One region of the Rothia mucilaginosa genome, then DNA from elsewhere that is predicted to be linked to it. Evidence: riboswitches for the same ligand, from Rfam matches in the RefSeq annotation. Region 1 holds a riboswitch; the other holds the start of a gene.

Region 1 (7,054 bases):
CGCCAGGCTGTGAATATTGACTGGACTGACTGGGGTCTGGGTATTCCGGCGTTCTTGACCATCATTTTCATGCCGCTGTCGTACTCGATTGCGAACGGTATTGGTGCCGGCTTCGTGTCCTACACTTTCATTCGCCTGGTACAGGGCCGGGGCAAGGACGTGCACTGGCTGATGTACCTGGTCTCCGCGGTGTTCGTGATCTACTTCGGTATGGGCATCATTAACGGCTGGACTAGCTAAGTCCAACAGTCTACATATTTGCTGAGGGCAGGTTCCTGAGGCGGCTGAGAACGTAAGTTTTCAAGCTGTCGAAGGACCTGCCTTTTGTGTATCCGGTTCGCTCATGCACGTTCCTTATCGTGCCTGGATGCGGGCGCAATTTTATGGCAGAATCATTCCGTTTCCGGTATGATTCTGCCATGATGTCCGTTCAAGAGTATGCCCAAGAAGCTCAGGTTTCAGAGCGAAGCGTGCGCGCCCGCCTAGAACGCGGGATGCTCCAGGGGCGTAAATTGGGAAGCCGCTGGGTTGTCGACGCCCTGCCCGCTGCGCACCGCAGTAATGCTGGCCGCCCTATTTCCTTCGATGCGTTCAACGCTTTGGCGCGTTACTGCGATGGCCAGTCATCTGTTCTATCTGCTGAGGAACGCCGCAGGGCGAAAGAACGCGCCTCAGCAATTCAGATGCAAGGACCTGCGTCTGTTGAGCGATACCGAGCCCGCCGCGGGCTGAAAGTACATCATCTGCAGGCTCCTCCCGCTGAGATTCCGGCAATTTTGGAAGACCCTGCATTGTCACTTACTGGCATCAGTAGCGATATTTCGCAGGTGCACGGCTCAATGGTTGATGCATACGTCTCGCATCAGGATTTGGGGAACATCATTTTTCTCTACAATCTGCTTCCGGCTTCCGCGGATTCAGCGAACGTCATTTTGCGTGAATGCGATGAGCCGCCCCATATTCTGCCCCTGCACGTGGCGGTGGATCTTCTAGATTTAGGTGACCCGCGAAGCTCCGCTGAGGCAGAGCGTATTCTTCAAGATTCTGTTTTCAAGGAAGCGTCTTAGTCATGAACGCATCACCTATTTTGATTCCTGCTATTGGGGCAGAACGCGCCTCATGGCTTGGTCTGGCTGATATTTCAGAGATTATGCCGCAAGGATGGTCCCTGGCTGGCGGAAGCATGATGCGTCTGTTGGCTGCAGAACGAAGCTACGCAGGTTCTCGCTCCACCCACGATATCGACGTTATTCTTGATATCCGCGCTTCCCGGGCGCATATTCGTCAGTTCCATGAGGCTCTTAGCAATGCCGGATTTTCAATTGCCGGGTTCAATGCATCCGGCCAAAATCACCGGTGGGTTCGCGGCGAAGCTCAGATAGATATCCTCATCCCTTCAGGGCAGTCAGAGGTCGCTCGCACCTATGAATACCCGGGGTTTGGCCGCCTACTAGAAACTCGTGGCGCCCAGTTTGGGCTTGAACGCACCCGTAAAGCATCTGTACTCTGCGCTAACCGCCAATTTACAGTCAACGTTCCTGATGGTTTGGGCGCTCTGTACGAGAAAGTATCGGCTCTGCTCAACAATGGAGATTCCGATAAAAATCGACATTTCCGAGACATTATTCTTTTATCTTCGGTTCTTAATTCTCAAGAACGTCGAGATATCCTGACACTTTCTGGAAAACAGATATATCGCCTTTATGACGGTCTCTCAAGATCGATTCACGAACACACCGGCATTATTTCTGACCGCGAGCTAGAGGTAGCCTCGCGCTTAGAGAACTATCTTGAAAAACTGCTAAAAAGCAGAAGCTAACCAAAACAAGAAATGGCAGAATCGTTCCGGTTTCGGAATGATTCTGCCATTTCTTTTATGCCCGCACTATGCATGTGTATAAGGGGCGTTAGCGGACGTCACCATCCACATAGAACCAGGCGCCGCCCATCTTCTCAAAGCGCGACAGCTCATGCATGCTGCCCTTCACCCGCTCCTCCGCAGGAACACCCGGCACCGAACGGTAATACGCAACGAACTCCACCGTACCGGACGCATCAAACGGACCACCCGAAGAGGCCAGAACATCCAGGCGATACCAGCGGATATCATCCTCCAACTCCAAGGCGGCCGGGCGAGTACTCGGATGCCAGCTCGCCAGCAGATACGCCGCATCCCCGGTCGCAAACGCGGTAAAACGCGAGCGCATCAGCTGCTCCGGTGCGGGAGCAGTCAGTGTGCCGGAGGCGGCAAACTCGCCCAGGAACCTGCCGCAGCAGGCGCCGTACACCTCGCCGCTCGAGCAGGGGCAGCGGTCATCATGGTTCAGTTCAACCTGGTTCAGTTCAGTCATGCCACCCAGTATAAAGAAACGCCCGCTCCGCCGGGGATACAAATCCTCCAGCAGAACGGGCGTTCTTGTTTTCAATCGTTAAGTTTGAGCGAACCTACACGGCACGCATCAGCGGCAACGCTTATTCAGCGATTGCGCGAGCCGGGGTGTCAGCAGCCGAAGGCTTGCCCACGTATGCGCCGCGGTACTTAGCAGCCGGGTGGGAGTCAGCGACCTTGGTGTGGCCCTTACCGAAGATGTTCTCACGCAGGGTGTTGCCCTCGTACTCGGTGCGGTAGCGGCCGCGCTTCTGCAGCTCGGGAACAACGTACTCGATGAAGTCCTCGAAGGAACCCGGGGAGACGTGGTACGCCAGGTTGATGCCGTCCAGGCCGCCCTCGTCGATCCAGCGCTCCAGCTCGTCAGCAACCTGAATCGGGTCACCAACAATGACCTCGCCCATGCCACCAATGGTGGTGTGCTCGGCGATAGCCTTGCGGGTCCACTTCTTGTCCTTCGCCTGCAGGGTGAAGGGGGTCAGGAAGGACTGAATCGACTCGGTCTGCACGTAGTTCAGGATCTCGTCCTCGTCGAACTGGGACAGGTCAACGCCGGACCAGCCGCCGATAATAGCCTGTGCAGATTCGAGGTTGATGTACTTCTTGTACTCCTCGTACTTTGCCTTTGCCTTCTCTTCGGTCTCATCCACGATGACCGAGAGCATCGCGAGGATCTTCACGTCGTCGCGGCTACGGCCCTGCTCCTCAGCAGCGGCACGAATACGGTCGGTCACGACGCGGGTCAGGTCGGGGCGCAGGGCGCTGATGAACACAGCCTCAGCGTGCTTGCCGGAGAACTTCTGGCCGCGGCTGGATGCGCCAGCCTGGAAAATCACGGGGGTGCGCTGCGGGCTCGGCTCGGTCAGGGAGATGCCGGGCACGGAGAAGTACTTGCCCTTGTGGCCAATCGGGTGGACCTTGGAGGGGTCAGCGTAGATGCCGCGTTCGCGGTCCTTGATGACTGCACCGTCTTCCCAGGAGCCTTCCCACAGCTTGTAGCAGACGTCCAGGAACTCGTCAGCAATGTCGTAGCGCTCGTCGTGCGGAATCTGGGTGGGCAGGCCCTGGTTCTCAGCAGCCGAAGGCAGGTAAGAAGTCACAACGTTGAAGCCGACGCGGCCCTCGGTCAGGTGGTCGAGGGAGGCGTAGCGGCGAGCCAGGGTGTAGGGCTGCTCGAAAGTAGCGGCAGCAGTCACGCCGAAGCCGAGGTGCTCGGTCACTGCAGCCATTGCAGAAATCTGGGTTGCGGGGTCGTTCACGGGAACCTGAGCGGCACCCTCGATAGCGGGAGCGGCAGAGTTCTTGTACACGTCGTAGATGCCGACCACGTCAGCGATGAACACGGCGTCAAACAGGCCGCGCTCAAGGGTCTTAGCCAGGTCAGTCCAGTACTTGATGGTGTTGTACTCGGTTGCGCGGGAGCGCGGGTGACGCCAGAGGTCGAAGCTCTGGTGACCGATGCAGGTCATCTCGAATGCGTTAACTACGATGCGCTTCTTCTGCTCAGCCATCGATTTTCCTTTCGCGAATGATCGGGGACGATCGGGTTTGTACCCTGCACCCCGCGCGCCGCCTCCTGATGCCTTCTGCGTTCGGTGGTGGCCTTCGTGCAGGTGGCGCGTTCGCGCCGTACTTGCCTCATTCCATTGAGGCCAGATCATCATCTGGGGCACCCCGCTACGGGAGAGGGTTGCCGCCCGGCTAGCCAGAGCTTAGCGCCGGGACTCATGATCTCGTTGTTTGAGTGTACGGGGCGCGCGGGAGGGAGGTCACCTTTGTGACGAAAAAATCTTTTTGTGACGTGGACCCGAAATATTTCGTGACAAATGCGAAATAAAGAGTCATAGAAATTCACACGCGCCCGCTGGGTTGATTGAGGCGTGGCACAGCCCATAGGGTTGAAGGAGCAAACCATCCAGAGCGACTGAGAGACCTGGCTCCACGACGTCGCAGCAACCGGCGCGGATTCTTCCGCCTCCCGGTGCTAACGCCAGGAACGATGGAAGTGACATGACACTCAACAGTGCAGTAACTGACGTACCCACCAGTGAAAACACCGGCCGACACGCCGTATCCACCGCCGCAGTCCCCCTCAGCTTCGAAGACGTCGGACAATCTTTCCCCGTGCCCGGCGGAACCCACGAAGTTCTTCGCGGAGTCTCCTTCACCGCAGCCCCCGGCGAGATTATCTCCGTCATCGGCTCCTCCGGATGCGGCAAATCCACCCTCCTGCGTGCAGCAGCAGGCCTGAACCGCATCACCGCAGGTACCGTGCGTATCGGCGAGAAGGCAGTGACCGGCCTCGACCCCCGCGTCGCTATCGGCTTTCAGGAACCGCGCCTGCTCCCCTGGCGCACCGTCGCCGACAACGTGGCGCTCGGACTGCCGCAGGGCACCAAAAAATCTGAAGGCGCGGCATCCGTAGCGCGCCTGCTCGACCTGGTCGGCCTGGGCGAATACGCAACCCACCGTCCCAAGGAAATTTCAGGCGGTATGGCTCAGCGCGTGTCCCTGGCGCGAGCACTCGCACGCAACCCCGGCGTGCTGCTGCTCGACGAGCCCTTCGGTGCTCTGGACGCGCTGACCCGCATCAACATGCAGGATTTGCTGTTGGATGTGCACCGTCAAGACCCGACCACGATTCTGCTGGTTACCCACGATGTGGAAGAGGCGCTGTACCTCTCTGACCGGGTTATTGTCCTCGGTAAGGACACCCCGGAGGCGCCCGCCACCATCCAGCGCATTGTGACTGTTGACCGCTCTCACCCGCGTGACCGCGCCGATGCAGAGATCACGGCGCTGCGTAGCGAACTGTTGGCTGAGCTCGGCGTGGAAGATAACGCCTAAAAGCCGCTGATAAGTCCAAAGTCACAAACAAGGCTAGTGCTGCCGCATTTCATCTCATCAACACACATCATCATCTTCAGAAGCGAAAAGATTTCATCATGACTTACTCCCCGTCTCGCCGTACCGCCCTCAAGTCCCTTGCCGCAGCCGCCGCTTTTGCTACTCTGCTTAGCGCCTGCGCCGGTGAAGGTTCCGGTTCCGCTAACGCCTCCGGTGCTGCCGGTGGTGGCGACCAGAACACCGTGACCATTGACTACGCGACCTATAACCCGCTGTCCCTGATTATCCGCAAGAAGGGTTGGCTTGAGACCGCCCTGTCCGCCGAGGGCAAGAAGGTTGAGTGGGTGAAGTCTGCCGGTTCGAACAAGGCGAATGAGGCGCTGCGTAGCGGCAATATTGATGTCGGTTCGACCGCCGGTTCGGCGGCGCTGCTGGCACGCGCTAATGGCTCCCCCATCAAGGTCATTAGCCTGTACTCTCAGCCGGAGTGGTCGGCTCTGGTGACTCGCAAGGATTCGGGTATCACCAAGGTCGCGGACCTGAAGGGTAAGACCGTTGCCGTGACCAAGGGTACCGACCCCTACTTCCTGCTGCTGCAGGCACTCAAGCAGGAGGGTATTTCTGCTTCGGATCTGACCATTCAGAACCTGCAGCACGCCGACGGTCGCACCGCCCTGGATAACGGTCAGGTCAACGCGTGGAGCGGCTTGGACCCGATCATGGCTGCCGCCGAGGTGGAAAGCGGCGACGTGCTCTTCTACCGCAACCTGAACTTCAATACCTATGGCTTCCTGAACGCAACCGAGAAGTTCATTCAGTCCAACCCGACCGCCGCACAGACCATCGTGGACGTGTACGAGTATGCTCGCACCTGGGCTAAGAAGAACCCCGAAGAGGCAGTGAAGATTGTCGAGGAGGAGTCCGGCATTAAGCATGAGACCGCCCAGGTCGTCATGGAGCGCACCCACCTGGATATTGACCCGGTTCCGGGCGCTAAGCAGGTTGAGGTTCTGAAGGGTGTCGGTCCGATTCTGGTCGAGTCCGGCGACGTTCCCTCCCAGTCCGACGTGGACAAGGCACTGAACAGCATCGTGGACGACCAGTTCGCAAAGAAGGCTGACAGCGCAGCCGTCGAGAAGATCGCGAAGGTGGTTGAGAAGTAATGACCGCCGCAACGATTACCGCCGCCTCCAGCACTCGCGCTGAGCGTTCTGAGAAGCGTGTCTCTTCCGTGAAGCTGCCGTCGAACCCGTTCGCCGGTAAGCAGTACCTGGGTCTGATTCTTCCCCTGGCGTTGATTGCCCTCTGGTACATCCTGAGCACGAACGGCGTGTTCACCCAGGTTCAGTTGCCCTCCCCCGACCGTGTGGTCAATGCCGGTATTGAGCTGGCGCAGCGCGGCGAGTTGGGCCGCCACGTGGCGATTTCTACTCAGCGTGTGCTGATTGGTTTCGGTATTGGTGCCGTGCTCGGCCTGGTGCTGGGTGCGCTGATTGGCTTGTCTGCGCCGGTGCGTCTGATTGCCGCGCCGACCATTGGTGCGTTGCGTGCCGTACCGTCCCTGGCATGGGTTCCGCTGCTTCTGCTGTGGATTGGTATCGGCGAGAATTCTAAGGTGACCCTAGTTGCTATTGGTGCGTTCTTCCCCGTGTACACCACGGTTTCTGCGGCTCTGGCACACGTTGACCCGAAGCTTGTGGAGGCGGCACGCGCCTTCGGTCTGAAGGGTCTGCGCCTGTTCACCACGGTTCAGCTTCCCGCGGTTCTGCCCTCGGTGGTTTCGGGTCTGCGTCTGGCGCTGGCTCAGGCGTGGCTGTT
Region 2 (7,054 bases), 200 kb from region 1:
TAATGCGTAGCTCGCCGCCCGCATCGTCGAGTTCGCGAGCCTCCGCGATGAGGGTGCGCAGGGTCTTAAACTCGGGACGACGCAGTGAGAAGTAGGTGCCGTTACCGAGCAGAATACGGTCCGCCCCGCGATCTAGCGCCTCAAAAATTTGGGCGAATGGCACGGTCCAGTTGTTGACCTTCACAGCAATGCCCAGGCCGAACCAGTCGCGAGAATTGCCCTCGCTCACGGTGATTTCAATGAGCGCGTCGGTTGCCTCCACGAACTGCGGCGGAGTGCCGTTAAAACGCACCTGAACAGCGGAAACACGGCGAAGCTTCGGCAGAATCGCGCTGAGCAACTCGCGGGTCTCCCAGCCTTCGATGCGGCGCTCCTCCAGCCCGGAAAGCGCCGGGTGAGCGGCAAGAATAGCGCGCACCGAACGCAGTACGCGCGCCTCAAAACGCTCATCGCGAACCTCACCGCCCTCTTCACCGGGGTAGCCGAAAACGGGCAGGGAGTACACATCGGAGCCGGTCGTAGGATTCTGTGCGTTTGCCTCCTCTGCGCTCGCCTCGTCGGTGCCGTCCTCCGCGAAGGGGTTCAGCGGGTACTCCCAATGCCAGCTCAGCTGCGCGTCGTGGCGTACCTGCTCGTCAAAGCTGATTTCAAGCACCAGGTGCGGCGGCTTCACGCGCGGCAGCGCCAGCGCCGGATCGGGGGTCAGCGAGGGAATGGAGCGGCTGAGCGCGGGCAGGTATTCCTTCTGGAATGTGGCGCGTTCGGCGGCGGGAATGTGCACGGTTCCTGCGCTAATGAGCGATTCGGAGGCGGCATCGAGCGGCTCGACCAGGGGGATGAGCGCCAGCTCCACGCCCTCGGGCAGTTCGGGCACGGCGGGGGAGTAGCGCACCCGTTCACCCTGTGCCGGGTTGATGGTCGGGGCAGGGGGCTCAGCAGACGCTTCCCGCGCGGCCTTGTGCACGAAGGACTCGCGCCCCACTTCATCCAGTGCGCCGGGGCGCGCGGTCTTCCAGTGCACCGCCTTTGCCGCCTGCTCGTACTCCTGCTGCACCAGCCCGCCCAGGGCGAAGAATCCGGTGCGCGGGGTGCCGATGGGGTGGCAGTGCGCGGCGGGCAGCCAGAGCTGACGCAATAGTTCACCTTCGTGTCCTTCCCAGCTGAGCGCGGCTTGAAGCTGCAGGCCGGTGCTTTCTCCGGGTGTATCTTCTGCGGCGGCGGCGTGCAGGCGCACCTGTGCGGGGCTCAGCACGGCGTAGTTCACCTCGCGACCGTTGACGAGCAGGGGCAGGCCAATATCCTCCGCGCGGGCGAGCACGTCCCAGAGCAGAGTGGAGGCAGATGCGCTGATCGAAATCCAGTCGCGGTGCGAGGAATACATGTTCTGCCAGGGGCGGGCAATCGAGTAGAGTTCGGCGAAGAATCGTTCGTGTTCGGGGTAGATTTCGTGCCGCCCGACAGGTCCGCCCACGCTGGAGGCGAAGGTTTCCCAGCTGAGTCCGCCCTTGACCCAGCGCCCGGTTTTGGACGCCATGAGCGGGCGGGCAAGCAGGTTAATGCTGGGGGTTGCGCCGGGCATATTGCGGCCGCGCGCGTAGGAACCGGAGACGCTCAGCGAGAAATCCAGGGCACCGCTCACACGCATCGAATCAATGCCCGCAAGGTCTTGACGTGCGGAAAGAACGGAGGAGAGGTCGCGCCGCCAGGCAGAAATTTTAGAGGTGGCGCCATCGAGCGCTGTGGGGTCGAGCACCGTGGGGGAGGAGCCTAGCTCGTTGAGCGCAAAGCTTCCCTGCGGGTTTTTGGGCTCGGCAGTCTCCGCATCGGGTGCGGGCAGGTTCGCCGCGGTGGTGAGCGCACCGGAGGCGCGCAGTGCCGCGAGCGGGTCGGCGGCCTTCTTCGCCTCCGCAAGATCCTCGCTCTTTGAACCCGCGGATCCCTTTGCCTCAGCTGCGCCCCTCGCCACAGCAGAGGGTAAGCCGACCGGTCCGGGGTGTTCGCTGAGTGCCTTTTTCGCTACGGAGGCGCGGTCGAGCGCGGTGAGCATGAGCGCTACGGCGTGCTTGCAATCGGTGAGCACGGGGCAGGTGCAGCGGGCGGTGAAGGTTGCGGAGCCGCTGACGGCGGGGAAGAAGCGAATGGTCACTTCGTAGGGGATGATGGTGCTTCCGTTGACGAGCCCGGTGAGGGTGCTGTTGTCTTCGTCGTAGCTGTAGCGGATGACTTCGCGGTTGCGCTGGTAGGCGACACCGCGCTGGTAGGTGCGGTGCCCGGCCTGGCGAATAATCTGCGGTACGGTGACGGGAATTTCGGGGAAGGGGTTGTTGGCGCTCACCAGCTCATTATCGCGTATCGTGCGGGTTTGCGCCTTGTCGCCGGTCATGTGCTGGCGGCTGCCGAACTGGATGCCGAGCTGGTTGCAGAGCAGGCTTCCGAGGCGACTATTGAGCGGTGGTTTGGGGTGTATTTCGTATTTGTGGTGGGGGAGTTTTTAACGCATAAAAACACCGGTATTCACATAAGATATTCCGCGCAGTATCAAAAATTCACGCCATTTAAAACGTTTCCACAAGCCAAAATGCTAATAATCTAAATCTCTTTCACAAAACGCTTTACTTAACTTGAGAAAATGCTGTAAGCTAAACCCAGCTTCAAGAGTTTCGACTGATAAGCTCCGACTATGGTCGAACGCCAACCCCATGTTCACGGGTGGCTCGGATGACGAAGCGGTTTGTATTCACCACCGGAATAACCGGTGGTAATTGGTACAGACAAGAGCAACGCGAAAGGATCGCGCCACTCACGGCGCAGGTTGTCACATGTACAACGGCTCTGCAACCGAAGCAGCAATCTCTCTGAACCCCTCCCGCTCCTACCAGGAAAGCCTGCGTGCCGCAGCTGTCCCCGCGCGAGGCGGATACACCGCAGTCAGCATTGACGATTACTCCCGCATTTCTTCTAAGCGCGACGAGTTCCTGAACTTCCTTCTTCTGCCCAACCCCGAGGGCATCCCCGCTATTGAGTACGCCGGTCTGCGCGTAGCGTAGCATTAGGGGTATGAATTTCTCCGGTATGCTCCTGGACTCCGACGTTCTTGCGGAGATCCGTAAGGCGGATCCTGACCCCGCCGTGGTCGCTTTTCTGCGCCGCCGCTCGTTCCGACACATGTACATTTCTGTGCTGAGTATTGGTGAGCTGAAGGGCCTGTACCCCTACCCGGAAACCGATCGCTGGATTACCGAACTTCTTGAGCGCTTTGGCGACCACGTTATTAATGTGGATGCGCGCGTGAGCCTCGAGTGGGCTGGCCGTCAGGCGCCGCGCGGCGTGCATGCTGTGGGTCGTGATGATGCCGGTCCGCTGCCTACCGCCGCCCTGGAGGGTCTGATGGCGGCGAGCGCGAGTGCCTATGATTTGGAGCTGATTTCTTCTAAGGCGCAGGTGTACCGCGCCTGGGGTGTTCAGGCTTCCAACCCGTGGACTGAGGATTAAAACTTTGCCGGATGCGCCTCCACGCGTGCGCGTCTGTGTGCATCCCTGTGTGAATAGTTGTGAGAACCCGCTTTCGAGTGTTAATCGGAGGCGGGTTTCGCCGTTAATTCGTGGCATGATTGAAGGACGATGAAAAGCACCTCACCTATCTCTCGTTATTCCATGCCCATGCCTCTGTGGCTTCAGGGTGTTGTTGAGCTAATTGTTACTGCCCTGTTCTCTGCTGTTGCAGTGTTTGCGGCGATGTCTGCCGTGTGGGCGACCAAGGGTTTTGGCGACATGGAGTTCTCCTCCGTGGCCGCCATGTCGGCGCACCTGTGGCTTCTGATTCACGGTGTTCCCCTGGATCTTGCGGCTGCTTTTGGTGCTTCTGCCGGCACGATGACGCTGGTGCCGCTGGGTTTGAGTATTCTGCCTCTGCTGCTCTGTTATCGTTCGGGTCGTCGCTTGGCGCGCGCCTCGTATGAGGGTGAGTTTTTGATTCCGGTGCTGTCCGGTTCGGTGACCTATGCGCTGATTAGTTCGGCGATGTACGGTTGGGCGAGCCCGCATCCGCAGCCTCTTCAGGCGTTGAATGCTGCCCTGGTGCCTTTGGGTATTGTGGTGGCTGGTCTGATGTGGGGCGGCTACCGTGAGGCGCGTTCGCTCTCGCGCATGGTGGGTGTTGATACTGCGGAGCAGATTTCGCAGATGAGTCAGTATTCGCGTTGGGCGGGTTCGTATGCCTGGGCTGTGGTGCGTGCTGCGGTGGTTGCTTTTGTGGCGCTGATTGGTCTGGGTGCGGTGCTTTTGGGTATCGGTATTTTGGCGGGCTGGTCGCAGATTGTTGCCACCTACCAGGAGCTGCATGCGGGCGCTGTGGGTGATACTGCGGTGACTCTGTTGCAGCTGGGTTTCTTGCCGAACCTGGTGATTTATGCGATTGCGTGGTCGACCGGTGCCGGTTTCTCCTTTGGTGCGGGTACCTCGGTTGGTTTGACCAGTAGCGATGTTGGTACTTTGCCGATGCTTCCGATTCTGGGTGCTGTGCCCGAGTCGATGGGCACGTTCGGTCTGGTGGGTCTGCTGGTGCCGCTGACTGCCGGGGCGATTGCTGGCTGGTGGTTCTTGCGTGAGGGCGAGGACCACCTGGATGAGTGGGTTGCTCTGAAGGTTCCGTTCCGCCCGCTGTCTGCGTTGATTTCTGCCGTGGTGCTGGGCGTGATGACCGGTATTCTGACGTCGTTTGGTGCCCTGTGGCTGGGCTGGATTTCGTACGGCTCTCTGGGTATTGGTCGTTTTACGGAGGTTGGTGCTGAGCCGCTGACTTTTGCGGCGCATACCGCGTTGACGGTGGGTGCCGGCGTGACGTTCGGTATGCTGCTGAGCCGCGCTCTCGTGCCGGATAGCAGCCGTGAGCTGCCTCGTTTTGCGGATGAGCGCCCGAACCTGGGTGAGCGTCTGATGAGGTTTACTGCCTCGACCCGTGAGCGTTTTGCACAGAGCCGCGAGCGTTTTGCGGAGCGTCGTGAGCAGCGTGCCCAGGAGCGTGCGGAGCGTATGGAGCGTGAGGCTGAGGAAGCTGCGGCACGTGAGGCGGCTGAGCGTGAAGCTGCCGAGCGTGAGGCTGAGGAAGCGGCACGCGCGCAGGATTCCGAGAACGTTGTTGAGGCCGAGCAGTCCGTGGCGTCTGAGCAGTCTGTTGTGTCTGAGGTGGCGACCGGTCACGTTCCGGTGCATCCGCAGGAGCCTGTGGTTGCTGTCCCGGTGGAGGCGACCGAGCAGCTGGCGCAGCGTGCGGCGGCGGACGCTTTCGCCGAGATTGTTGCAGAGCGCGAAGTGTCGCCTGAAGAGCCTGTAGTAGCGGAACCTGCTGTGGACGTTGCTCAGGAGCCGGCTTCCGAAGAGGCTACTGCTGAAGAGAGCCTTGTTGAAAAGAGCTCTGCTGAGGAGTACGAGCCGATTGAGGCCGTTCAGCAGGTCGATTACCTGCACTCTGCCCACGCTGACTCTGCGCAGGTTGAGGATGTTGCCGAGCCTGCCTCCAGCGAGCACGCTACGTACGAACACGATGCGTATGAGCCCGCCGCGTACGCTCATGACCCCTCCGATGAGGAGACCCGCGAGCTGATTCAGGAGCCCGTCTACGAGGCTGCTGAACCTGTGGAGCGTGAGCGCACTGTCGAAGAGTCTGCAGAGCAGGCACCGCGTTCGAAGGGCCGTGCGAGCCGCATCATGGCGTACTTCGGCTTTGGCCTTGAACAGCCCGCCGCAGCTCAGGATGACGCAGCTCAGGATGACGCAGCGCAGGATGGCTCAGTTGACGCCGCCCACGCTGAGTCCGCCGCGCAGGATTCCGCTCAGGACCGTGCCAGCGACCGCGCGTACGAGCGTGCGCAGAAGCGTGAGGCGAAGAAGGCGGCTAAGGCGGCACGCAAGAAGCAGAAGAACGACCTAGAGCGTGATTTTGTGGATCGCGAGCTGGATGTCCTCTCAGCCGATCAGGCGATGAAGCGCATCTTTGAGGTGCGTAGCCAGACCGGCATCCTTCCGCTGGTGACCGATGAGGCCTCTACCGTGGAGCTGCCCCCGCTGGATGTCAGCTCCTCGAAGCCCCAGGGCTCTAGTACTCAGGGCAAGAAGAACTAACGCGCGGATGAAGAGCTAGAACTGGATGCGCCGGTGAGCTTGTCCATCGTGCCCTGGAACTTCTGGTCGCAGGTGTACATGTCGGTCTGAGTCAGCGCGGCGGCGCGGCACTCACGGTACTCCTGCGCGCCGGGCATGAAGGCAAGACCGATGCCGCCGAGCAGGGTCATAGCGCCGTAGATAATGCTGACGCCCGCGGCAATGTAGAAGAACCAGGGACCGCGGTAGACTGCGGTGCGCACGATCGCAATAATGCTCAGGGCGATGCCGGCGAGCGCGAAGAGGAAGAGCGCCAAGAAAAGCGGCATCGTGGAGAGCACGAAGGAAGACGCCGCAAAAATGACCAGCGCGGCAACGATCAGCATGAGCGAGGTGCGAATATTCGCTTTCTGCTGTTCGATGGGGTCGATGGGTTTGCGCGGCTTCTTACCCTGAGGCCCTCGAAGCTGCATGTTCTGCGGTGCCTGCTGCGGCGCTCGTGGCGGAACCTGCTGGTTCTGCGGTGCGCCGTTGTTCGGGGTGGGCTGCTGCGGCGTGTTATTCGGGTTGTTCTTCGGAGTGTTCTGCGGGGGAGTAGACATACCTATAAGGGTACCGCCCCGCCTGCCCGCGACCTATTGAGTATGCAACCTATCGAGTTCGCGACCTGTTGAGTTTGCGCCCGGTGAACCCCGGCTAGCCCCGGCGAACCCCGGTGAACCCCCATGAACTCCAGTGAACCCCGGTGAGGATTTGTCCCGCCGGGGTTTCTTTGTGCTCACCTTTGGGCTTTGGGCCTGTTGTGAACCTCTTACCCCTTTGGATAAGGGTGTGAGATGGGTTATGCTAGTCGGGTGCGAATTGTGGTTATGGTATCCGGCTCCGGAACGAATCTTCAGTCCATCCTCGACGCTGTAGCAGCGGGCGAGCTTCCCCTCGACATTGCGGCAGTGGG

The links. A riboswitch is a leader RNA that binds a small molecule or an ion and turns the genes downstream of it on or off. The one in region 1 is predicted to bind S-adenosylmethionine.
Region 2: it holds a riboswitch for S-adenosylmethionine, as region 1 does, so the genes downstream of both, RM6536_RS02315 (hypothetical protein) here and RM6536_RS03080 (LLM class flavin-dependent oxidoreductase) in region 1, are expected to answer to the same signal.

What each region holds. Positions count from the first base shown of each region.
Region 1 is NZ_AP014938.1:802,874-809,927, forward strand. It holds gene RM6536_RS03065 (NCS2 family permease) at 1-240, shown strand, start outside; gene RM6536_RS03070 (hypothetical protein) at 384-1,067, shown strand; gene RM6536_RS08925 (hypothetical protein) at 1,070-1,819, shown strand; gene RM6536_RS03075 (YchJ family protein) at 1,908-2,351, opposite strand; gene RM6536_RS03080 (LLM class flavin-dependent oxidoreductase) at 2,473-3,900, opposite strand; SAM riboswitch class IV at 4,014-4,122, opposite strand; SAM riboswitch class I at 4,298-4,395, shown strand; gene RM6536_RS03085 (ABC transporter ATP-binding protein) at 4,400-5,236, shown strand; gene RM6536_RS03090 (aliphatic sulfonate ABC transporter substrate-binding protein) at 5,335-6,399, shown strand; gene RM6536_RS03095 (ABC transporter permease) at 6,399-7,054, shown strand, end outside.
Region 2 is NZ_AP014938.1:607,174-614,227, reverse strand. It holds gene RM6536_RS02325 (DEAD/DEAH box helicase) at 1-2,383, opposite strand, end outside; gene RM6536_RS02320 (hypothetical protein) at 2,363-2,593, shown strand; SAM riboswitch class IV at 2,650-2,784, shown strand; gene RM6536_RS02315 (hypothetical protein) at 2,820-3,047, shown strand; gene RM6536_RS02310 (plasmid stabilization protein) at 3,058-3,492, shown strand; gene RM6536_RS02305 (DUF6350 family protein) at 3,622-6,120, shown strand; gene RM6536_RS02300 (hypothetical protein) at 6,117-6,701, opposite strand; gene purN (phosphoribosylglycinamide formyltransferase) at 6,969-7,054, shown strand, end outside.